Regions from separate parts of the Microbacterium arborescens genome, predicted to be linked through region 2. Evidence: predicted binding sites of a transcription regulator. Region 2 holds the regulator's gene; each other region holds the start of a gene.
The links. Region 2 encodes LexA, which represses DNA repair genes until DNA is damaged. Its sites were predicted from a motif close to TCGAACANNTGTTCGA; they were not measured.

Region 1 (7,505 bases), 890 kb from region 2:
GATGAGATGGCGCGCGAGGAAGACGTCGATCTCGTCGCAGCGGACCGTCTCGGAGGCGTCGTCGTAATGCGCGGGCTGCAGGACGACGAACGCATGATCGCCGTACCGTTCGAAGATCGACCGCTGGTGCGGCCGCAGTGCCTCTTTCACCGCCATGGGGGACATCCCCAGCTCGGCCGCGCGGGTCTGGATCTCGGCGTCGTCGACGTCGATCAGCGCGATCCAGGCGAAGCCCGCGCGCTCGCGCGCGAGTGCGGCCGCCTCATCGGGCGGGAGATCGTCGCGCACGACGGAGCCGTCGACATAAACCGCCGTCTCAACGTTCGTCATGACGTCACCGTATGCCACCGCGCATGCTCACAGCGCAGACATAGCATCGTCCATAGCTTCTCCATAGAGAACGCCTGACAATGGCATCATGACCACCCCAGCACCCGCCACACTGCAGCGTCCCGACGGCTCCCCGCTGCGCGTCCTCGTCGTCGACGACGAACAGATGCTCACCGACCTGCTCTCGATGGCGCTCAAGATGGAAGGCTGGGAGGTCCGCTCCGCGGCATCCGGATTCGAAGCGCTCTCGCTCGCACGCGAGTTCGAGCCCGACGCGATGGTGCTCGACATCATGATGCCCGACCTCGACGGGATGTCGGTGCTGCAACGGCTCCGCCAGTCCGGTGACGACGTTCCCGTGCTGTTCCTCACCGCGAAAGACTCCGTGGGCGACCGGGTCGCCGGGCTGACGGCAGGCGGCGACGACTACGTCACCAAGCCGTTCAGCCTCGAAGAGGTCGTGGCACGGCTGCGCGGCCTCATGCGGCGCGCGGGCACGGCGACCGCGGGCGGTGTCGACCCGGTGCTCCGCGTCGGCGACCTCACCCTCAACGAGGATTCGCACGAGATCGAGCGGGCCGGGACCAGCATCGAGCTCACCGCGACCGAGTTCGAGCTGCTGCGCTACCTCATGCGCAACCAGCGCCGCGTCGTCTCGAAGGCGCAGATCCTCGACCGCGTGTGGAACTACGACTTCGGCGGCCGTTCCTCCGTGGTCGAGTTGTACATCTCGTACCTGCGCAAGAAGATCGATGCCGGTCGCGAGCCGCTCATCCACACCGTCCGAGGCGTGGGCTACATGATCAAAGCGCCGCAGTGACCTCCGCCCCCGACCGCAACGCGGTGCGCGAGCGTACGGACCGTCGGCCGCGCAAGCGGTGGACGCTGCAGACCCGGTTGATGCTGACCGTGGTCGGCGTCGTCGCGCTGACGCTGATCTCGAGCGCGGTCGGTCTCGCCACGACGATCGGCACGGTGCTGGTCTCAACCGTCACCACCAACGCCGAATCGCTCACGCGCGGACTCAAACTCTTCGACAGCAGCGGGTACGTCGTGCGTGTGCGTTCCGCAGAGGAGACGATCGCCGGCACGACGGGTCTCCCTTACGGATACACACTGCTGGTGCAGGACCCGCGCGGTCCGATCACCGGTGCGACCTTCGACGGCGACGAGGGAGTGCGCGACCTCACCGCCGCGGAGCTGAACGATCTCGCTTCGACGGACCTCAGCGCCCTTCCGGCGACGATCGAGATCGGCGACCTCGGCGCGTTCCGCGTCGTGTCATTCACAGCCGGCGACATCACCGGGCTGGGCGCTCTTCCGCTCGCTCAGGTCGACGGGACTGTCGCAACCGTCGTCACCACGATCACGATCGTGACCGTCGGTGGCCTTCTCCTCCTCAGCGCGGCGATCGCGGTTGTCATTCAGCGCTCGCTCCGGCCGTTGCGCGTCGTCGCTGACACCGCGACCCGGGTCGCGTCGCTCCCCCTTGCGCAGGGAGCCGTCTCCATCAGCGAGCGCGTACCCGAGGAGGAGACCGACGACCACGATGAGATCGGCCGCGTCGGAGCAGCACTGAACACCCTCCTCGATCATGTCGATGCGTCCCTCGTCGCCCGCCAGCGCAACGAAGAGCGCATGCGATCGTTCGTCGCCGACGCGAGTCATGAGCTTCGCACGCCCCTCGCCTCGATCCGTGGATACTCCGAGCTCTCGCTCCGCGCGATGCGTCAAGGTGTGCCGGGCGTCGAAGAGACCACGACCGCCGCGCTCGAACGCATCCAGGCGCAGTCGCTGCGCATGACGAGCCTCGTCGAGGATCTGCTCCTTCTCGCTCGGCTCGACGAAGGACAGGAGCTCGTCTACGGAACGGTCGACCTCACGGCCCTCGCCATCGACGCGGTGGCCGACGCCCGAGCGGCAGGCCAGGATCACGAGTGGCGCCTGGATGTCGGCGATGAACCGGTCGTCGTCGCGGCGGACGCCACCCGCATCACGCAGGTCGTCGCGAATCTCCTCGCCAATGCGCGCGTCCACACCCCAGCCGGCACCACCGTCACCACGGCAGTGCGCGTCACCGACGGTACGGCGGTCCTCTCGGTGCACGACGACGGCCCCGGCATCGACCCCGCCGTCGCCGATCACATCTTCGAGCGTTTCTCGCGCGGCGACAGCTCGCGGGCACGCCAAACCGGCGGCACAGGCCTCGGCCTCTCGATCGCCCGCGCCATCGTGGCGGCACACGGCGGATCACTCACGGTGCAGAGCGAGCCCGGCTCGACCACGTTCGAGCTCCGGCTGACCGCGCGACCGTCTGATCCTGGGACGGGCGCGGGGGCAGGCGCGGACGGTGAGGCGGGGGCGGGCGCCGCTCCTGCCGGTGATCCCGATGGCGAGGGGTCGCGATGACGCATACCGAAACGCGGGTCGTGGCGATCCGGCACGGTCGCGTTCAACCGTCCGGCTCGTGGGTGTACGTGTGGCTCGACATCGAGACGGGCGACATCGCGTACGTCGGGGCCACCGCGTACGAGCCGGCGCTGCGTGCGCACCTGCACCTCGAGAACGACGATCCGCAGCTCGGGCGCGTGCGCGCCACGGTGGACAGGTACGCCGAGCGCGACTTCGACGTTCTGGTGTTCGAGGTGCCCGCCGATGTCGATCGAGGCGTCGCGAAGCGGCACCTGGAGGCGCGCCTGCGCTCGGGGGTGGCCGCGGGGCGACCTGCGGGGGCGGATGTGACGCCGACGGATGGTCTCGAGGCTGAGGTGCGGTCCGTGTGCAACTTCAGCGATGACGTCGTTCGCATTATCGCGCAGCGGCGGGCTGCCCACCGCCCGTAGCGTCGGGGGCGGGAGACGCGGTCTCAACTCGAGAGGGCGCTCGTTCTCAGGGCTGTGCCGATGAGCTGGCCCGGCGGTTCCTCCCCACACGGTGGCCTGGGCGAGTTTCATTCTTCGCATCTTTGTTCGATGTGTATGTCGGATCTGGCTGTCACAATGGGAACATGTCAGCCAACGCAGGTGGTGGGCCGGGTGGGGGCGTCGTCTCGCCGCACGCCCGAGCGATCGCGGCGTACACCGAGACGTTGGCGCTGGTGCATCACGCGGATGTCGCGTCGGTGCGGGCTCTCGCCGAGCTGGGTCGGTCGGCGCTTCGCGAGGCGCGCCGTGACGGGGTGCGCGGGATGGCGTCGGACATGGAGCTGCGGTCGGTCGCGGCAGAAGCGGCGGGGTTGGCGCGGCGCAGCGACCGGCGACTGCAGGCCGACATCGACCACGCGTTGACGATCGTCGATGACTACCCGGCCGTGTTCGCGGCATGGGAGCAACGGCGAATCACCCGCGACCACGTCGACGTGGTCGTGAAAGCGGCAACCGGGCTGCCCGGCGAGGTGGGGGAAGAGTTCGAGGCCGCCGCGATCGCCGTCTGCGAGCAGGACATCGCCACCCGGGTCACACCCGCCCTGCGAGCCCTGGCAGAACGGCTCCACGACCGCACATTCACCGACCGGCACCGAGACGCCGCCGCGGGGCGGTGCGTAAGGGTCCTGCACGGGGCGGACGGAATGTCCGATGTCATCGCGACCGTACCGACCGTGATCGCGGTGGGGATGCTCGACCGGCTCACCCAGATGGGACAAGCCGTCAAGGATGCCCGGGACGTGGGTGGTCGCGGTGATGCGGTGGAGGCCGATGCTGCACCTGACGCCCGGACGATGGATCAGCTGCGTGCTGACATCCTCAGCGACCTCGTCCTCGGCGGCACGCCCGTGGTCGACCCGACCTACGGGGCCGACCGGACCGGCGGGCTCGGCGCGATCCGCGCACGCGTGCAGGTCACCGTCACGGCGGAGACCCTGGTGGGCCGTGACGAGCACCCCGCCGACGCGGTCGGTGCCGGACCGATCGACGCCGACACGGCGCGTGAGCTCGCGGGACAGGTCTCCGAGTGGGACCGGCTCTTCATCGACCCGGTCACCCGCACCCCGGTCGAGATCGACACCTACCGACCCACCCTGGCGATGAAGAAGCTCCTCACCGCTCGTGACCAGCACTGCCGGTTCCCCGGATGCCGCAGGGCCGCGATCAGGTGTGAGCTCGACCACACCGTCGATTACGCCCTCGGTGGCCACACCCACCTCCTCAACCTCGCCCACCTCTGCCAGAGACACCACTCGATGAAGCAATTCACCCGGTGGGAAGTGCGGCAGCTCGGCGGCGGGGTCCTGGAATGGACCTCACCCCTCGGACGGGTCTACCGCGAAGACATACCCGTGCCCGCCGTCTGCTTCACCACCGACACGACCGACACGGCCGACCCGCCACCGGGCGAACCGCCACCCTTCTGATCCCCGCCCGCCCCGCGCTCGGCGTGGGCTGGTGCTCGCTCGCTCGCTCGCCCGCGCGCTCGCCCGCACGCCCGCACGCCCGCACGCATGAAGACGAGATGCGCGGGATGAAATCGATCACGCAACGCCTATCAGCCCGAGCCGCTTTCGCACGGGAAGCCGGAGTGTTACGCAACGAGAACTGCCCGTGCCAACCCGAGCGTCGGCACTGACACAGCACCTCACCACCGCACGTCGACGCCGCGCCTCGGCCGTCAGTCGACGACCCGCAGCGAGGGACCGTCTCAGTATCCGGCGAAGGCGTCGGTCGTGAGCGATCGGGCCTTCGACAGCGCGGGAGCCAGTTCGGCGATGAGCCGAGGTGGGCCGGAGATGAAGGCATGCCGATCGCCGAGATCCGGGACGAGACCGGCCAGCGAGGCGGCGCTCAGCCGCTCTCCCCCGGTCCAGCGCCAATGATCCGGAAGGTTCCGAGGCTCATCACGCGTCACCACCATCACCGGGATGCCCGCAGCAATGATGTCGTCGCGGAATGCCAGCTCCTCGGCATCCGATGCGACGTAGATCATGACGACGTCGCGACGCTCTCCAGCCAGGCGCATCTCACGCAGCTGCGACACGAAGGGCGTCACGCCGATCCCCGCAGCCACCAGCACGACCTTCGCGTCCGTCCGCGCCGGCAGCACGAAGTCGCCCCAGACACCCGTGACAGGAAGATCCCGGCCGGGCTCCACGACCGCGAGGGCCTTCTTGTAGCTCGACTGAGAACCCTCACGGATCGCGATCCGAACCTCCGGCAGCTCCGCAGGCGCCGAGACGATCGAGAACTCTCGCCGTGTGCCCCGCGCATCTGGTCGGCGGTGCGGGACCTCGAGCTCGAGGTACTGTCCCGGGCGGAATCGGAAGCCGCGATGAGCCCGGAACGTGAGCTCGCGAACCGACGGCGTCAGCGCCCTGCGCTCCACGAAGGTCAACCGCACCGCGGCGCGGTAGGCGAAGAAGAAGGCGAGCAGGTTGCCGATCAGCAGCGCGCGCTCCTGCCCGAGACTCACGTCGCCGATCAGGATGGGCCACCCGGCAAGAGCCCCCACGAGCGCGGCGACCGCGTACTGCTGCCGCCGACGGGGCGGGAGCGTCAACGGCTCCGACAGCATGAACGCGCCGAGGAAGAGGAACGGCGACGACCACAGCACCTGCCCGATGACCGTCGCATCGACCGGGAGCGAGACCTGCGCATACTGCACGATCGTGCGCACGAACGCGACAGCGACCGCGACGACGAGGAAGACGGCCACGACCCGCACCTTCTCGGTCCGCACCACCACCAGGCCGCCGAGCACGACGACCGGCACCGCCAGAACGGGCGTGCCGACCCACCAGGCCGACGCTCCCAGGTCGGGGAACGGGATACTCAGCACGGTGAGCACCGTCGCACCGGCGGCGGCCGGGTTGAAGATGTGACGACCGCGCCACGCGAGCAGGTACTTCGATGCCGAGGCGACCGCTCCGGCGATCGCGAGCCCGGCCAGTCCCGCCGGCTCGAGCGTCGGTCGCAGAACGAAGAACAGGATCAGAGCGGTGATGACCGCCGACTCGATGCGCCATGTACGGCCGAGCAGGCGCTGCGCCACGGCATCCACGACGATGATCGCGGCGGCCAGCACAACGAGCGAGACCGGCAGCGCGAGCGGATCGCCCGCGATCTGCCCCGCCAGTGTCAACACGAACGCGATGACCGCGAGCACCGAGAGCGCGACGAGCACGAACCGGTACATCGACACGCGGCCGAGTGCACCGACAGCTCGGTTCCGAAGGGCCGTCAGGGATGTCATACGAACAACTCCGCTTCGCAGTGAGGTGACCATTCGACGGCCCCGTCGGTGCGCATCCGCACCCACGACGCTCTGCTGCGCTCCGCGAATCGCGGACCGCCGTCGAAGAAGAGGGCTGTGGCGACGGCATCCGCCGTCATCGCGTCGGCGGCGACCGCCCACGTCGCCGCATACTCCCGCACCGGCTCACCCGTGCGGGCGTCGAGCACGTGGTGCAGACCGTCGCCCCACGCACGGCGGTTGGTCGCCGACGCGCACAGCGCCCCGGCATCCAGAGCCCACACCCCCACCGCCCGAGAAGCGTCGTAGGGGTGCTCGAGGGCGACGCGCTGACGCACCCCGTCGACCGCCAGGTCGCCGCTCGCGTCGACGACGAGCCAGCCGGCCGTCCGCTGTCGCAGCTCCGCCAGCACGAGATCGACGAGGCGGCCTTTGCCCACCGCGCCCACATCGACCGTCGCCGGGCGATGAAGCGTGAGTCGGTCATCGGAGAGCTCGACGACATCGCGCCACTGCGCCACCGCGGCGGAGGCACCGCCGTCGCGCATCGAGTACGACGCGTCGTAGCCGCGCCGCGCGAGCACGTCACCGACGAGGGGGTTCACCGCACCGTCCGTGGCATCGGCCAACGCGCCGTAGAGCGCGAGCATGTCCACCGCGTCGGGCGGCGCGACCACCGACCCGCCCGCGGCCAGTCGGCTCACGGTCGAGTCGTCGCGGAACCGCGACCAGTCACGGTCGAACGCATCGACCACCGACATGACCGCCGCGCGCTCGGCATCGCCCAGGGGCGCTTCGCTCTCGATGCACCACACGGTCCCGATGGCGTCGAACTCCCACCGTCCGGAGCCGGCAGCCGCGGCCATCATGCTGCCGCGTAGGTGCGGATCTCCTCGACCGCCGCGTTGAAGCCACCGCTTGTGAGGGACGAGCCCGCGACCCGGTCGACCTTCACCTCGTCGAGGCTCTTGCCGACGACGGCATCCGAGATG
Region 2 (7,505 bases):
TCTCGAGCGCGGCGGTGCCGAGGTTGATGCGCGTCGCCCCGCTCTCGAGCGCGGCCTCGAGCGTCGCGTCGTCGCGGATGCCGCCCGACAGCTCGATCTGCACGCCCTTGACCTGCTTGATGACCTTGCGGAGCACGGAGGTGTTGTTGCCTCGGCCGAAGGCTGCGTCGAGATCGACGAGATGGATCCACTGCGCGCCCTGCTTGGCCCAGGCGAGGGCGGCATCGACGGGATCGCCGTAGGTCGTCTCGCTGCCGGCCTCACCCTGGGTGAGGCGCACGGCCTTCCCGTCGGCGACGTCGACGGCGGGCAGGAGGATCAGTTCGGGGGTGGACGCGAAGTCGTTCATCACATTCCAGAGGTGTCGGGATGCGCGCTCGTCCATGCGAACGCACCAGAGGGAGACTAGTGGCGCGGCAGGGCGCCGATCCAATTGGCGAGGAGTCGGATGCCGGCTGCGCCCGACTTCTCGGGGTGGAACTGCGTGGCCGAGAGCGGCCCGTTCTCGACCGCCGCGAGGAACGGTCTGCCGTAGTCGCACCACGTCAGCACGGGCTCGGCGAACGGCTTCATGACTTCGAGCGTCCAGTCCTGTGCGCCATACGAGTGGACGAAGTAGAACCGTTCGTCCTCCAGTCCGTCGAACAGAGTCGACCCCGCCCCTGCTCGCACGGTGTTCCAGCCCATGTGGGGCAGCACGGGTGCCTGCAGCTCGGTGACGGTGCCCGGCCACTGCCCGAGGCCCGGGGTGTCGTCACCGCGCTCGACGCCGTTGCCGAACATGATCTGCATCCCGACGCAGATACCCAGGACCGGACGACCGCCGGCCAGACGGCGCTCGATGATCTCGTCACCGCGGCTCGATCGGAGGGCCGACATGACGGCGCTGAACGCACCGACTCCCGGCACCAGGAGCCCGTCGGCGTCGCGGATCAGGCCGCGATCCGACGTCAGGCGGGCGTCGGCACCTGCGGCCGACAGAGCCTTCACCGCCGAGTGGACGTTGCCCGACCCGTAGTCGAGCACAGCGACGAGCGGCGCCCTCCCGGTCGCGTCGGCCCCGGTCGCGTCGCCCTCGGTCATAGGGCGCCCTTCGTGCTGGGGATGCCGTGTACGAGCGGATCGAGCGCCTTGGCCTGTCGGAACGCGCGCGCGAACGCCTTGTACTCCGCCTCCGCGATGTGGTGGGGGTCGCGCCCGCCCAGCACCGTGACGTGCATCGTCAGGCCGGCGTTGAACGCGATGGCCTCGAACGTGTGCCGCACGAGCGACCCGGTGAAGTGTCCGCCGATGAGGTGGTATTCGTAGCCCTCGGGCTCGCCCGTGTGGACGAGATAGGGGCGCCCCGAGATGTCGACGACGGCCTGCGCGAGCGCTTCGTCGAGCGGAACGAGCGCGTCACCGTAGCGGGAGATGCCCGACTTGTCGCCCAGGGCGGAACGCAGCGCCTGCCCCAGCACGATCGCGACGTCCTCGACCGTGTGGTGCGCGTCGATGTGCGTGTCGCCCGTCGCGCGCACGGTGAGGTCGGTGAGCGAGTGCTTCGCGAACGCCGTCAGCAGGTGGTCGAAGAACGGCACGGTCGTCTCGATCGTGCTGCTCCCGGTGCCGTCGAGGTCGAGCTCGAGCTCGACGCTCGACTCGCTCGTGGCGCGACGGATGCTGGCCGTTCGGGGGCTGGTCATGCCTCCGAGTCTATCGAGGCCAGTGCCTCGAGGAAGGCGGTCGTCTCGTCTTCCGTACCGGCGCTGACACGCAGACTGCGCGGGATGCCCACGTCGCGCACGAGGATGCCGCGGTCGTACAGCGCCTGCCACGTGCGCTGCGGATCGTCGACGCCGTCGAACAGGACGAAGTTCGTCCAGCTCTCGTAGGCGCGGTAGCCGAGTGCGTCGAGCGTCGCCGACATCCGGTCTCGCTGCGCGACGATCTCGTCGACCATGCGCAGCATCGTCGACGAGTGCGACAGCGCAGCGGTCGCCGCCGCCTGCGTCAGACCGCTCAGGTGGTACGGCAGGCGCACGAGACGCAGGGCGTCGATCAGCGTGGCGTCGGCCGCGAGGTAGCCCACGCGCGCGCCGGCGAACGCGAACGCCTTGCTCATCGTGCGCGACACGACGAGCCGTTCGCGACCTCCGAGAAGCGTCAGAGCGGAAGAGCTCTCGCGCGGCGCGAACTCCTGGTAGGCCTCGTCGACGATCACGATGCCGTCGGTCGCGTCGTAGACAGCCTCGATGACGTCGAGACCGAGAGGTGTGCCGGTCGGGTTGTTCGGGGCGCAGAGGAAGACGACGTCGGGCCGCAGATCGGCGACCTGCGCTGCGGCGGAAGCGGCGTCGAGCGTGAAGTCGGGCGCACGCGTCCCCGCGACGTACTGCGCGCCGGTCGCGCGCGTCAGCAGCGGGTACATCGAGTAGGTGGGGCCGAAGCCCATCGCGGTGCGGCCCGGTCCGCCGAAGGCCTGGAGCAGGTGCTGCAGCACCTCGTTCGATCCGTTCGCAGCCCAGATCCGATCCGCCGTGAGACCGTGGCCCAGGTACTCGGCGAAGGACTCGCGCAGGTGGGTGAACTCTCGATCGGGATAGCGGTTGACATCTCGCAGGGCACGGGCGACGGCATCCAGGATGTCGTCGGCGACCTCTTCGGGAACCGGATGCGTGTTCTCGTTGACGTTCAGCGCGACCGGGAGCGGCGCCTGAGGGGCACCGTACGGGGTGAGGCCTCTCAGATCGTCTCTGAGGGGCAGATCATCCAGACTCGGGCTCATCCCACCCATGCTAGGCCGCAGCGCGTCGTCGAGTGACCGAACTCGGCGGACTCACCGCGCGCAGCAGCTCGTCAGCTGGCGCCCGTGTACTCGAGCGGGATGGCCAGCGTCTGGCCGGCCTCGAGCTGACCCGAGCCGAGCGCGTTGAGTCGGACGATCGCGTCGACGACGTCGCGGGGGTCGGCCGCGGGGGCGACCTCTTCGGCGATCGACCAGAGGGACTCCCCCGACATCACGGTGACGGTCGTGAACGAGCCCGCGGGCGCCCCTGCGTCGTTCGAGGCGAGCGCGCCACCGCCGGAGAGTGCGACCGCAGTGATGGCGACGACCGCCGGGAGGGCGGCGATCGTCGCAACGACGCGGCGTCCGCGGCGCGTCATACGCAGGCGGGTACGGGGGGCCGGTGCGAAGCGGGCATCGATCGTGGTCATGACATCTCCTCGGGAGCGGTAGGAAGATTCGCCCTCGCCTCTCGGCCGGGAGAGACGGGTGCGAACTTCGGTTCCGAACGTATCTTCGATATTGTGTGGTGTCAACCACCCACCGAAATCGGAGACCGATCGAAGAGACACGCGGAGCGTTCCGTGATGTCGCCGTCGTATCGGGCTACCTTTTCGACAGCGAGAGCCCACCACGAACCTCCGACATCGGGTCGGGGACGGGGCGTGACGACAGGAGACCGGCGGTATGAGCGAGAAGCCGCAGACGCGACGACGCAAGAATCTGAGCGACAAGCAGCTCGCGATCCTCGAGGTGATCCAGCACGCGATCGCCCGCAACGGCTATCCGCCGAGCATGCGCGAGATCGGCGACGCGGTCGGCCTCAAGTCGCTCTCGAGCGTCACCCACCAGCTGAACCAGCTCGAGCTCAGCGGCTACCTCCGCCGCGACCCCGGCAAGACCCGGGCGATGGAGGTCCTGATCGACCTCCCCGGCACGGCCGGTGAGAACCCGGCCGATGCGGCGCCCGCTCTCGGCGACGCCGCCCTGGTCCCTCTCGTGGGCCGGATCGCGGCCGGGGTCCCGATCACCGCCGACCAGCAGGTCGAGGAGATCTTCCCGCTGCCACGCCAGCTCGTCGGCAAGGGAGAGCTCTTCATGCTCAAGGTCGTCGGCGACTCGATGATCGATGCGGCCATCTGCGACGGCGACTGGGTCGTCGTGCGCGCACAGGCGACAGCCGACAACGGAGAGATCGTCGCCGCGATGCTCGACGGCGAGGCGACCGTGAAGACACTCCGTCAGCGCGACGGTCACACCTGGCTCCTCCCCCGCAACTCCGCCTTCGAGCCGATCCTCGGCGACGACGCGACGCTCCTCGGCAAGGTGGTCGCCGTCCTCCGCGCCGTCTGACCCGCGCGCCGCCGCGCACCTCCCGTCATCTCGCCGCGGGGTGCCGCGGCTCGCGTAGCGTGGCGGTATGTCGCAGCAACTGCCCTACGGTTCCTGGCCTTCTCCCCTGACCGCATCGTGGGCGAGCTCGTCGTCACTGCGCCTCGACGGCGCCGGCTTCGTCGGCGATGAGGTCTGGTGGGGCGAGTCGCTGCCCGACGAGGGCGGCCGCGTCGCCGTCGTGCGCCGCCGAGGCGACGGCGAGGTCGAGGTCGTCCTTCCCGCCCCCTGGAACGCCCGGTCACGCGTCCACGAGTACGGCGGAGGTGCGTGGGCGGTCTCCGATGACGGCGATCTGTTCTTCGTCGACAAGTCCGACCAGCGCATCCGTCGCCTCCGCCCCGGCGGCGAGCCCGAGGCGCTCACCCCCGACGAGAGCGGCACGCACTACGGCGGGCTTCGCTGGCAGCGCGGCGTCCTGCTCGCGGTGCGCGAACGCGAACGCTCAGAGGGCACTCCCGAACGCCACATCGTGCGCATCGACGGCGCTACGGGCGCCCACGCTTCGGGCGTGACCGAGCTCGCGGGCGGCAGCGACTTCGTCGCCCAGCCCGCCCTCTCACCCGATGGCTCGCACCTCGCCTGGGTGGCCTGGGACCACCCGGACATGCCCTGGGACCGCACCCGCATCCGCGTCGTCGACCTCCGCGCCCCGCACCGGGTCCGTGACGTCGCCGGTGGCAGCACGGCCGCGCTTCAGCCGGAATGGACCCCCGATGGCCAGCTCGTCGTCGTCGACGAGCCGACCGGGCGCTGGAACCTCTACCGCGTCGACCCCGACGCCGACGCGAACCCGGCCCCGATCTCCCCCGCCGACGCTGACACAGGCGGCGGGCTGTGGGTGCTGGGAACCCGCTGGTACGCGCCGCTCGATGACGGCCGCGTCGTCGCCGTCCGCACGCACGGATCGGATCAGCTCGTCGTCATCGACCGCGACGGTGGCGCCGTCCCGCTCCCGGTACCCGCCACAGCGCGGCTGCAGATCGAGGATGTCGCGGGCAGCAGCGCCCTCGTCAGCGGCACGATGCCGGGCGCGACGGGGCTGTGGATCGTCGATCTGGACAGCGGCGAGGCGACCGCGGTGCGCGGCGGCGCTCCCGATGTCGATGCGGCATGGATTCCGCACGCCCGTCAGCTGACGACCGAAGGCCCGCACGGCCCCGTGCACGCCTTCGCCTACCCGCCGACCAATCCCGACGTCGAAGCGCCGACCGATGAGCTGCCACCGTACCTCGTGTGGGTACACGGCGGTCCGACCTCGCATGTGGGCGGTACGGCGGACAGCAAGGTGGCCTACTTCACCAGTCGCGGCATCGGCGTGCTCGACGTCAACTACGGCGGCTCGACGGGCTACGGCCGCTCGTACCGCGAACGACTGAAGGGCCAGTGGGGCGTCGTGGACGTCGACGATGTCGCGACCGCTGCCCGAGGGCTCGCCGCCGACGGACTCGCCGACCCGTCACGTCTCGCGATCGAGGGCGGCTCCGCGGGCGGCTGGACCGTGCTCGCGGCGCTGGTCGGAACCGACGTGTTCGGTGCCGGCGTCTCGCGGTACGGCGTCGGCGACGCACGCGCCTTGGCGGCTGAGACGCATGACTTCGAGGCGCGCTACCTCGACGGGCTCATCGGCCCGCTGCCCGAAGCGGAGCAGGTCTACATCGAGCGGTCGCCCCTGAGCCGGCCGGAACGGTTCCGGGTGCCGCTGCTGCTTCTGCAGGGCGACGAGGACGCCGTCGTGCCCCCGGCGCAGGCGGAAGCCATCCGCGACGCTCTCGTCGCACAGGAAGTGCCCCATGCCTACGTGTTGTACGCGGGCGAGGGCCACGGGTTCCGGCGCACGGAGACGATCGTGCACGCGCTCGAAAGCGAGCTGGCATTCCTCGGCCAGGTCTTCGGCTTCGACACCCCGGGGGTCGCGCCGGTCGAACTCGACTGAGCCCTCGACCCGGTGCCCCGAGCCCTGAACATGGCGGGCTGATACACCCGAGCGGCAACTCAGACGGCGTAGGGTGCGAGCTCGGCGGCGAGGCGCTCGGACACGTGAGCATGCACGGCGGTGCCGTCCTCCTCGTGCGAGGTCGCGACGATGTGACCGCTCTCGTGCACAGCCGAGATCAGATCGCCCCGGTCGTACGGCACGAGCGCACGCACCTCTACCGCGGGCAGCGGAAGCGCGTCCTCGATCGCCGCGCGGAGGTCGTCGATCCCCTCGCCGGTCCGCGACGACACGAAATGAGCCGTCGGCTCGAGCCCGCGCAGCAGCAGCCGCGCGTCATCGTCGACCAGGTCGGCCTTGTTGAACACGACGAGCTCGCGCGTCGCACGCGCACCCACGTCGCCCATCACGTCGCGGACGGTCGCGAGCTGCGCCGCCGGGTCGGGGTGCGACCCGTCGACGACGTGCACGATGACGTCGGCGCCCGACACCTCTTCGAGCGTCGACCGGAAGGCTTCGACGAGCTGGTGCGGCAGATTGCGCACGAATCCGACGGTGTCGGTGAGCGTGTACACGCGCCCGTCAGCGGCCTCGGCCCGGCGCACGGTCGCGTCGAGCGTCGCGAACAGCGCGTTCTCGACGAGGACTCCCGCGCTCGTCAGCCGGTTGAGCAGACTCGACTTGCCGGCGTTGGTGTATCCGGCGATCGCCACGGAGGGGATCGTGTTTCGCCGACGCTCGGCGCGCTTCGCCTCGCGAGACGGCGCGAACTCGCGGATCTGCCTGCGCAGCTGCGCCATGCGCGTCCGGATGCGGCGGCGGTCGAGCTCGATCTTCGTCTCACCCGGACCACGCGAGCCCATGCCCGCGCCGCCTGCGCCGACCTGTCCACCGGCCTGACGGCTCATCGACTCACCCCACCCGCGCAGGCGCGGGAGCAGGTACTCGAGTTGCGCGAGCTCGACCTGAGCCTTGCCCTCGCGGCTCTTCGCGTGCTGGCTGAAGATGTCGAGGATGACGGTCGTGCGGTCGATGACCTTGACCTTGGCGACATCCTCGAGCGCACGCCGTTGGCTCGGAGCGAGCTCGGTGTCGGCGATCACGGTGTCGGCGCCGACCGCGGCGACGAGATCGCGCAGTTCGGCCGCCTTGCCGCGTCCGATGTAGGTGGCGGGATCGGGATGCGGCCGCCGCTGCAGCACACCGTCGAGGACGACCGCGCCGGCGGTCTCGGCCAGCGCGGCGAGCTCGCGCAACGAGTTCTCGGCGTCCTCGTGCGACCCCTGCGGGTACACGCCGACGAGCACGACGTTCTCGAGTCGCAGCTGCCGGTATTCGACCTCGGTGACGTCCTCGAGCTCGGTGGACAGTCCCGGGACGCGGCGCAGCGCGGCGCGCTCCTCGCGATCC
Region 3 (7,505 bases), 1.6 Mb from region 2:
GCTCAGTCGTCCGGGACCGCTCGAGAGGGCGATGAGCGCCTGGCGCAGCGCGTCGGGCGTGTGGGCATAGTCGACCACGACGTGCGGACCGACCCCGGGCGAGACGACCTGCATGCGGCCGGGAACCCGGCGGATGGCGCGCACCGCTGCCGCGATCGCGTCGGGCGCGGTGCCTTGCGCGTGGAGGACGCCAGCCGTCATCGCGAGGTTGTCGACGTTGAACCGGCCGATGAGCGGTGAGGCGACGTCGTAGCTCTCACCGTCGATCGTCAGGATGAAGTCGGCGCCGTCGGGGCGCACCCGGATGTTCCCGGCGCGAACCGTCGCGGTCGGCGCACCGACCGTCGATACCCCGACATCGGCCAGCCCGGCCGGCAATGCGATGCCCGCGACGTAGGGGTCGTCGAGGTTGCGGACTGCGGCCCGGACCCCGCGCAGGCGGAAGACGCGCTGCTTGGCCTGCCCGTAGGCCTCCATCGACTCGTGGTAGTCGAGGTGGTCGCGGGTGAGGTTGGTGAACGCGGCGATGTCGAAATGGCATCCGTCGACCCTCCCCTGCGTGAGCGCGTGCGAGCTCAGCTCGATCGCGACCGCGTCGGCGCCCGCGTGACGGATGTCGGCGAGGAGTTCGTGCATGTCGACCACCGACGGAGTGGTGAGCGAGGTCTTGGCGAGGGCGCCGAACAGGCCGGCGCCGAGCGTGCCGATCGTGGCCGCGCGATGACCGAGGATCTGCCAGCTCTGCGCGAGCAGCTGCACCGTCGACGTCTTGCCGTTCGTGCCGGTCACCCCCACGAGGGTCATGTTCGCAGACGGGTGTCCGGTGTACTGGTCGGCCAGGCGCCCGATGACAGTCGTCAGGTGCGGGATGCCGCGCACGCGGTCGTCGACGTGGGTGACGCTCGCGTCGGTCAGGACGAGGGCCGCGCCGCGTTCGAGAGCCTGCGTGATGTGCTCGCGCACCCGCTCGTCGCGGCCGAGCGCGACGAAGACGTCGCCGGCTTGCACCGTGCGACTGTCGCCGCGCAGGCGTCCGCCGGGTACGTTCCCCCCGGCGACCCCCGTCGCCCACCATTCGGGGTCGAGGTTCCGACCCTGCCCAGCGTCCTGCATCTCCCGCCCCACTGCTCTCTGACCCGATGGTCCCCGGAACGGGCGGTAACCCGGAGCAAGGACTCGATGGAGTCTGAGATTGGCACTGTAACGTAAGCGCCGCTTAAGCCAGCGGACATCAGCCCTGGGGTTCGGGCACCATCCGCAGGCCGTCGGCACTGTTGGCCGATTCCATGAGGGCGTCGATCCACTTCGGGTTGATCTGCGGCTGCCGGCTGCCGGCGAACTGGAACTGCACCGAGATCGTGGGGTGCAGCCAGAAGTCGCGGCGGCTCGTGCCGTGGGGCGAGGTCGTCTCGAACATCAGCGGTTCGCCGCGCCGCAGCTTGGTCATCAGGACCAGCCGGAGGTGCGCGAGCGCCCGATCGTCGATCTCGACGAAGTTGGCCGCGTTGTCGTAGAAGAATCTGCCCACGGGCAAAGCTTAGGTGGCGGTGGGGCGCGCGGGGGCGGCGGCTATCATCCGGCGTGGGCCGGGCTCAGAAGAAGAACCCGTGCCGTTCGAGCATGCTGACCGCCTCGCTGCGGCTCGAGACGCCCAACTTGGCGTAGAGCGAGCGCAGCTGCGACTTGATCGTGTTGATCGAGACGGTGAACTGGTGCGCGAGTCCGGCGTACGTCTTGTCGTCGCGCAGCGCCATGGCCACGGATCGTTCGCGGGGGGTGAGCGCGGGAAGAGCCTGCCTCGGCGGGCGGGAGTCGCGAAGCCGCAGGGGCTCGATGGCCGCGCTGATGCGTGCGGCGAGATCGGGGCGCCGGTCGCGGAGTCGGTTCTCCAACGGGGCGAGCTGCGCGTGCGGGATCGTGACGAACGGCGCGATGAGGTCGCCGGTGTGCAGGGCGAGGCCGCAGGCCTCGTCGAACAGGGCGTCGGCGGCGTCGGGCTGCTCGAGGCGGTCTCGCGCCACGGCGCGGCGCACCAGGACGATGGCGAGGGTGCGCGGGCAGTGCTCCGCGCCGAGCGCGAGGCAAACGTCGGTGGCATCGAGTGCGGCGCGTTCGTCGCCGAGCGCGAGGTGGGCGGCCGCGCGCTGCGCCTCGAAGCACACGGTGTGGCTCGGTGTTGACGTGGGGCCGTCGAGCAGGGACAGCGCTCGGCGGGCAGCACCTTGGGCCAGGGTGGCGTCCGCGAGGGCGGAGAGCGCGAGCTCACGGATCAGCCGGTGGCTGAGATGCGACCAGGCGCCGCCGAGCGCCGTTCGCAGGCCGGCGACACCAGCGGTGAGGTCGCCGACGATGACGTGGGCGAGGGCGTCCGCCGTCGCGGCCGCGTGCTGCGCGTAGGGGTCGCGGGGAGCGCGCGACCGTAGCGCTGCGGCAGCGCGCGAGACGCGGGCCGCGTCGAACGCGCCGACCGCGAGAAGGATGTCGGCGAGGGCGAGGGCGTAGTCGGTGTCGGCGACGTTCCAGCGGTTCGCGCGCCCCAGCTCGGCGCACATATTGCGGGATCTCGCCGCGGCGTCGAACTCGCCGTTCACCGCGAAGACCAGGGTCTGCACGGCCGCGGCGCGGTAACGCACGGCGTGGCTGTCGGCGAAGGTGAGCGCTCGCGATGCGTAGAGGCCGGCATCGCGCGGGCGTCCTGCCGCCGCGTACACCTCGGCCACCGCCGCGAACAGCGATCCCAGCGCATCGAGCCCCAGCACGGCGCGGGCCCGCAGACGCCCCTCGGTGAAGTGGCCGTCGACGAGGGCGAGCGCGCCGTCGAGGTCGTCGAGTCGCACGCGGGCGATGAGCATCCCTTCGAGCAGGTGCACGTTCGACTCGGTCCACAGTTGCGGCGTCGCGCCGACGTCGAGCGTGCGCAGCCGCGCCAGGTCGACCTGGGTGGGTCGCCCGGGCCGGGCGCCGGGCAGACTGCCCGCGACGACGCGATGCGCGGTGGCCCGCAGCTCGTGGGTGCGGCTGGGATGCGGGATGGCGCGGCGCTCGATCGTCACGATGGGTCTCCGGAGTGTCTGGATCACGCGATGCGGTCGTCGCATCGTCATATGAGGGACGCCGCGAGGCCCGCATCGTGACGCGACTTCACGAGATCGCTTCGCGGCCCGCGAATGCTCACGTGCGAACGGAGAGCACCGCCGGCCGATACTCCCCAGGGACAACGCCGGCCCAGGGGCCACGCCGAACCCCGAGGGGCAGTGCCGAACCCCACGGGACAACGCCGAACCCCACGGTCAGAAGGGTGGTGGTTCGTGCGACGGCGCTCCGCCGGTCCGGCCATCCGGTGGCGGGTCCACCGTGCCGGTGGTGAAGCACACGGCCGGCGTCGGTACGTCTTCGCGGTAGACCCGCCCCAGGGGCGAGGTCCATTCGAGGACCCCGCCGCCGATCTGCCGCACGTCCCATCTCGTGAATTGCTTCATCGAATGGTGCCGCTGGCACAGGTGGGCGAGGTTGTGGAGGTGGGTGTGCCCGCCGAGGGCGTAGTCGATGGTGTGGTCGAGTTCGCACCGGATCGCGGCTCTGCGGCATCCGGGGAACCGGCAGTGCTGGTCTCGGGCGGTGAGGAGCTTCTTCATCGCGACGGTGGGCCGGTACGTGTCGATCTCAACCGGGGTGCGGGTGATCGGGTCGATGAACAATCGATCCCATTCGGAGACCTGCGCGGCGAGCTGGCGGGCGGTGTCGGCATCGATCAACCCGGCGCCCACGGCCTCGGCCGGGTGCTCGTCGTCGCCGGTCAGGGTCTGCGCGGTGACGGCGACCTGGACGCGTGCGCGGATCGCCCCGAGCCCACCGGCCCGGTCTGTCCCGTAGGTCGGATCGACCACGGGTGCTCCGCTGAGGACGAGGTCGCCGAGGATGTCAGCCCGCAGCTGATCCATCGTCCTCGCATCCGGCACAACCTCCGAACCCGCACCGCCCGCGGCATCCGCGCCCGAACCGCCAGCCCCCGCAGCATCCGCACCCTCCGCCCGGGCGTCCTTCACCGACTGTCCCATCTGCGTCAGCCGGTCAAGCATCCCCGCAGCGATGACGGTGGGCAGGTTGGCGACGAGGTTCGACATCCCGTCGGTCCCGTGGAACACCCGCACGCACCGCTCCGCCGCCGCAGCCGTGTGCCGCTCCGTGAACGATCGCGGGTGCACCCGCGCCGCCAACGCGTCCAGCGCGCCCCGTACGCGTGAGGGCACATCCCGCTCGCACACGCCGATCGCAGCCTCCGCGAACTCACCGCGCACCTCGTCCGGCAGCCCCGCCCCGGCCTTCACGACCACATCGACGTGTCCGCGTTCGATCCGCCGCTCCACCCACGCCGCGAACACAGCCGGGTAGTCATCGATGACGGTCATCGCGTGGTCGATCTCGCCCTGCAACCGGCGGTCGGTCAACCGCGCCATCCCGGCAGCTTCAGCCGCGACCGACCGCAGTTCCATGTCGGACGCCATGCCCCGCACCCCATCGCGCCGGGCCTCCCGCAACGCCGACCTGCCCAGGTCAGCCAACGCACGCATCCGCGCAACATCCGCGGCATGCGAGAGATCGAGCGCTTCCGCGTACCTCGCGAACGCGAGCACCTGTGGGGGCGCGGAGTCACCGCATCGCACCTCGCCGCTCCCGTAGTTCGCTGCCATGTTCCCATTGTGGCAGCGAGGTACGACATCGCGATCGAATCTCTGTTCGATCACAAAAGTCAGCGAACGGCGCCACGTGGGGAGGAACCAATGGTCCCACCAGGGCGCCATCCCACCCTCACCATCCCGCGACCACCATCCCGCGACCCCCACCCCGCGACCCCCACCCCGCGAAACCCACCCCGCACCCGATCTCGCCCGGCAAGGAATTCCGCCTTTTCGCGTCACGATTCGCCATCGCCGGTGTCTCATCAGCATGCACGCTGCGACGAACACGCTCCCGGCGCCTCCGGCGACGAGAAGCCGGACCCGGACCCGGCCCTCCTTCCGACGCGCCGGCGACCGCGCCCGCACCGGCGCCCGCAACCGCCGGCACCAGCTGAACCACTCCCCCGACCAGCCCCACACCCCTACGCACCACTATCCCCGGACCCCGTCCGCGGCATGTCTGAGCACGATCACCTTCCGGTCAGCCGCGTGTCCGATCGGTCGCATACGAACCCGCCGAAGCAGCACTCCTGCCGGAGCGATCCGCCCGGCCACGGTCGAGATCAGCGGCGCGACCGTGCGGGTCACTTGGGGTTGGTCGAGCACCCGCGAACACTCGTGGCATCGCCGCGATGTCGGGTTCGTGTGCTCGTCGCGCGTTGCGGACGACGACAGCGCCACTGCCCGCCTCATTCTCATCACCGACAAGTCGCGCGGCGACGCGGTGATCGCCACTCTCGCCTGCGACGGCTTCTCACCCGAGGTCTACGCGACTCTCACCCGTCATCTGCGCAACGTCGAGGCGATCGGCGATGCCGAACGATCCGACCCGCTCGCCCGGCTGGGTGCCGGACCGTCCGCCTACCCCCACATGTCGCGATGACGACGGCGCCGCACCGCTTGAGGTTGGCGTCTTCCGACGACAACGAGCCGCGCACACCGACCGCCGCAGCGTCCGATGACGAGCTCGTCGAGCGCGCCCGGAATCATGATGAACGCGCCTACGGCGAGCTCTGGCTGCGCCACTCGGCCGCCGCTCACGCCGTCGCTCGCGCATACTCGTCGCTCGATCCCGATGATGTCGTCGCTGAGGCGTTCGCCCGCATCCTGTCCGCCATCCGGCGCGGTGGCGGGCCTTCGATGGGGTTCCGACCGTACCTGTTGACGTCGGTCCGCAACGTCGCCCACAAGTGGGGCGCGCAGCAGCAGCAGGTGTACGCCACCGACCTGGAGGATGCCGCCGACGAGACGGCTCCCGACGCCGAATGGTCGACGATCGCGGGCTTCGACTCGAGCGCTGTCGCGTCGGCGTTCGCGACCCTCCCCACCCGCTGGCAGGAAGCCCTCTGGTACAGCGAGGTCGACGGTCTGAAGCCGCGCCAGTTCGCACCGCTGCTCGGTCTCGCCCCGAACGCGGCATCCGCTCTTGTCGTGCGCGCACGGCGCGGTTTCCGCGATGCGTGGGTGTCGGCGCAGCTCCGCCGCGCCGACAACGAGGAGTGCCGCGAGACCCTCGAACTGCTCGGGGCGCATTCGCGATCGGGCCTGTCGCGGCGCGACACGCGGCGCGTCGAGCAGCACCTCTCGACGTGCGAGGGATGCGCGCTCGCCTGGGTCGAGGCACGCGACGTCTCATCGCGGCTGGCGCTCGTGCTCGTTCCCCTCGTGGTCGGCATCCCGGCTGCCGCGTCGTACACGGCGTGGACGCAGTCGGGTGCTGCGCAGGTCGCGACCTTCGCCCTCGGCCCCGCAGGTGCGACGGGCGCGACCGGCGGCACCGGCGCCGGCATCACCACCAGCACCCCGCGCGGCACCACCACGGGCGCACCGACCTCACGACGAGCCGCACGATCCGCCACGCGGTCGGGATGGCGTCGTCCCCTGTTCGTCGTCGTCGCTGCCGTCGCCGCGGCGGGAACGGCGATCGCCGTCACCCTGCCGCTCACCGAACCGACGACTGCTCCCCCGCGGGCGACCGGGTCAGAGCCGCACCCGCACCGCACATCGTCCGACGCGCGCGCGGCCGGCGCTGTGTCTGAGAGCCCGACCTCCGAGGCGCCCCCGGTCGCCGAACCGCCTGCGCAGCCGCCGCACGACGCGACCCCTGACGCGCACGAGCGCTCTGCGCCCAGCCCTCGCCTCATCCCCGCGCCGAACGCTCCCTCGGTCCCGAGCTCGCCTCGACCGCAGGCAGACGCTACGGCTTCACCGAACTCTCCCGTCGATACCGGCACCTCGGAGCACACCCCGACCCCCACCCCGACGCCGAACCCCACCCCGACTCCCGGCACCTCGCAGCCGCCCGTCGTCACCGCGCCCGCCGCGCCGACGATGACGGTCGACAGCAGCGCCGGGCCGAGCGTCTACCCGCTGATCTCGGGCACGGCGACCCCCGGCGCGGTCGTCGAGGTCATCGACGAGAACGGCACGGTCTGGGCCCGCACCGAGGCAGACGCCGACGGCGCGTGGACGGCATCCGACCTCTCGGGCGGACGCGACCAGACGGATGCCGCGGCCTACCTGCCCCCGGGCCGGCATGCGCTGTCGGCACGGCAGCGCGTCGACGGGCAGCTCTCGTCGCTCTGCCCGCCCGCCGCTGTGACGGTGTCGCCGCCACCGACGTTCACCGCTCCCCTCGCGAGCTCGTCGGTGCCGGCATCCGGGTTCGACATCGGCGTGACGGGTCAGCCGAACCTGGTGGTCCAGCGCGCCCGTGTCGACGACGCCGCACCTTGGCGCGACGACCTGATGCGCCTCGACGCCGACGGGACCTTCGTGTCGCGATACATGGTGCCGGCACCCGGCCCGGTGACGCTCGCGGTGCGA

Region 1: the regulator LexA is predicted to act here: its motif matches at 3,288-3,303, upstream of QUC20_RS09375 (HNH endonuclease signature motif containing protein).
Region 3: the regulator LexA is predicted to act here: its motif matches at 4,726-4,741, upstream of QUC20_RS13510 (HNH endonuclease signature motif containing protein).

Annotation. Positions count from the first base shown of each region.
Region 1 is NZ_CP128474.1:1,962,813-1,970,317, forward strand. It holds gene QUC20_RS09355 (magnesium and cobalt transport protein CorA) at 1-330, opposite strand, end outside; gene QUC20_RS09360 (response regulator transcription factor) at 419-1,150, shown strand; gene QUC20_RS09365 (sensor histidine kinase) at 1,147-2,739, shown strand; gene QUC20_RS09370 (hypothetical protein) at 2,736-3,173, shown strand; gene QUC20_RS09375 (HNH endonuclease signature motif containing protein) at 3,338-4,681, shown strand; gene QUC20_RS09380 (FAD-dependent oxidoreductase) at 4,966-6,513, opposite strand; gene QUC20_RS09385 (FAD:protein FMN transferase) at 6,510-7,382, opposite strand; gene QUC20_RS09390 (FMN-binding protein) at 7,379-7,505, opposite strand, start outside.
Region 2 is NZ_CP128474.1:1,072,757-1,080,261, reverse strand. It holds gene priA (bifunctional 1-(5-phosphoribosyl)-5-((5-phosphoribosylamino)methylideneamino)imidazole-4-carboxamide isomerase/phosphoribosylanthranilate isomerase PriA) at 1-349, opposite strand, end outside; gene hisH (imidazole glycerol phosphate synthase subunit HisH) at 406-1,083, opposite strand; gene hisB (imidazoleglycerol-phosphate dehydratase HisB) at 1,080-1,685, opposite strand; gene QUC20_RS05045 (histidinol-phosphate transaminase) at 1,682-2,767, opposite strand; gene QUC20_RS05040 (LysM peptidoglycan-binding domain-containing protein) at 2,839-3,198, opposite strand; gene lexA (transcriptional repressor LexA) at 3,455-4,120, shown strand; gene QUC20_RS05030 (dipeptidyl-peptidase 5) at 4,188-6,095, shown strand; gene hflX (GTPase HflX) at 6,155-7,505, opposite strand, start outside.
Region 3 is NZ_CP128474.1:2,865,416-2,872,920, forward strand. It holds gene QUC20_RS13495 (UDP-N-acetylmuramoyl-L-alanyl-D-glutamate--2,6-diaminopimelate ligase) at 1-1,008, opposite strand, end outside; gene QUC20_RS13500 (DUF7882 family protein) at 1,232-1,528, opposite strand; gene QUC20_RS13505 (helix-turn-helix transcriptional regulator) at 1,593-3,053, opposite strand; gene QUC20_RS13510 (HNH endonuclease signature motif containing protein) at 3,291-4,691, opposite strand; gene QUC20_RS13515 (hypothetical protein) at 5,257-5,562, shown strand; gene QUC20_RS13520 (sigma-70 family RNA polymerase sigma factor) at 5,586-7,505, shown strand, end outside.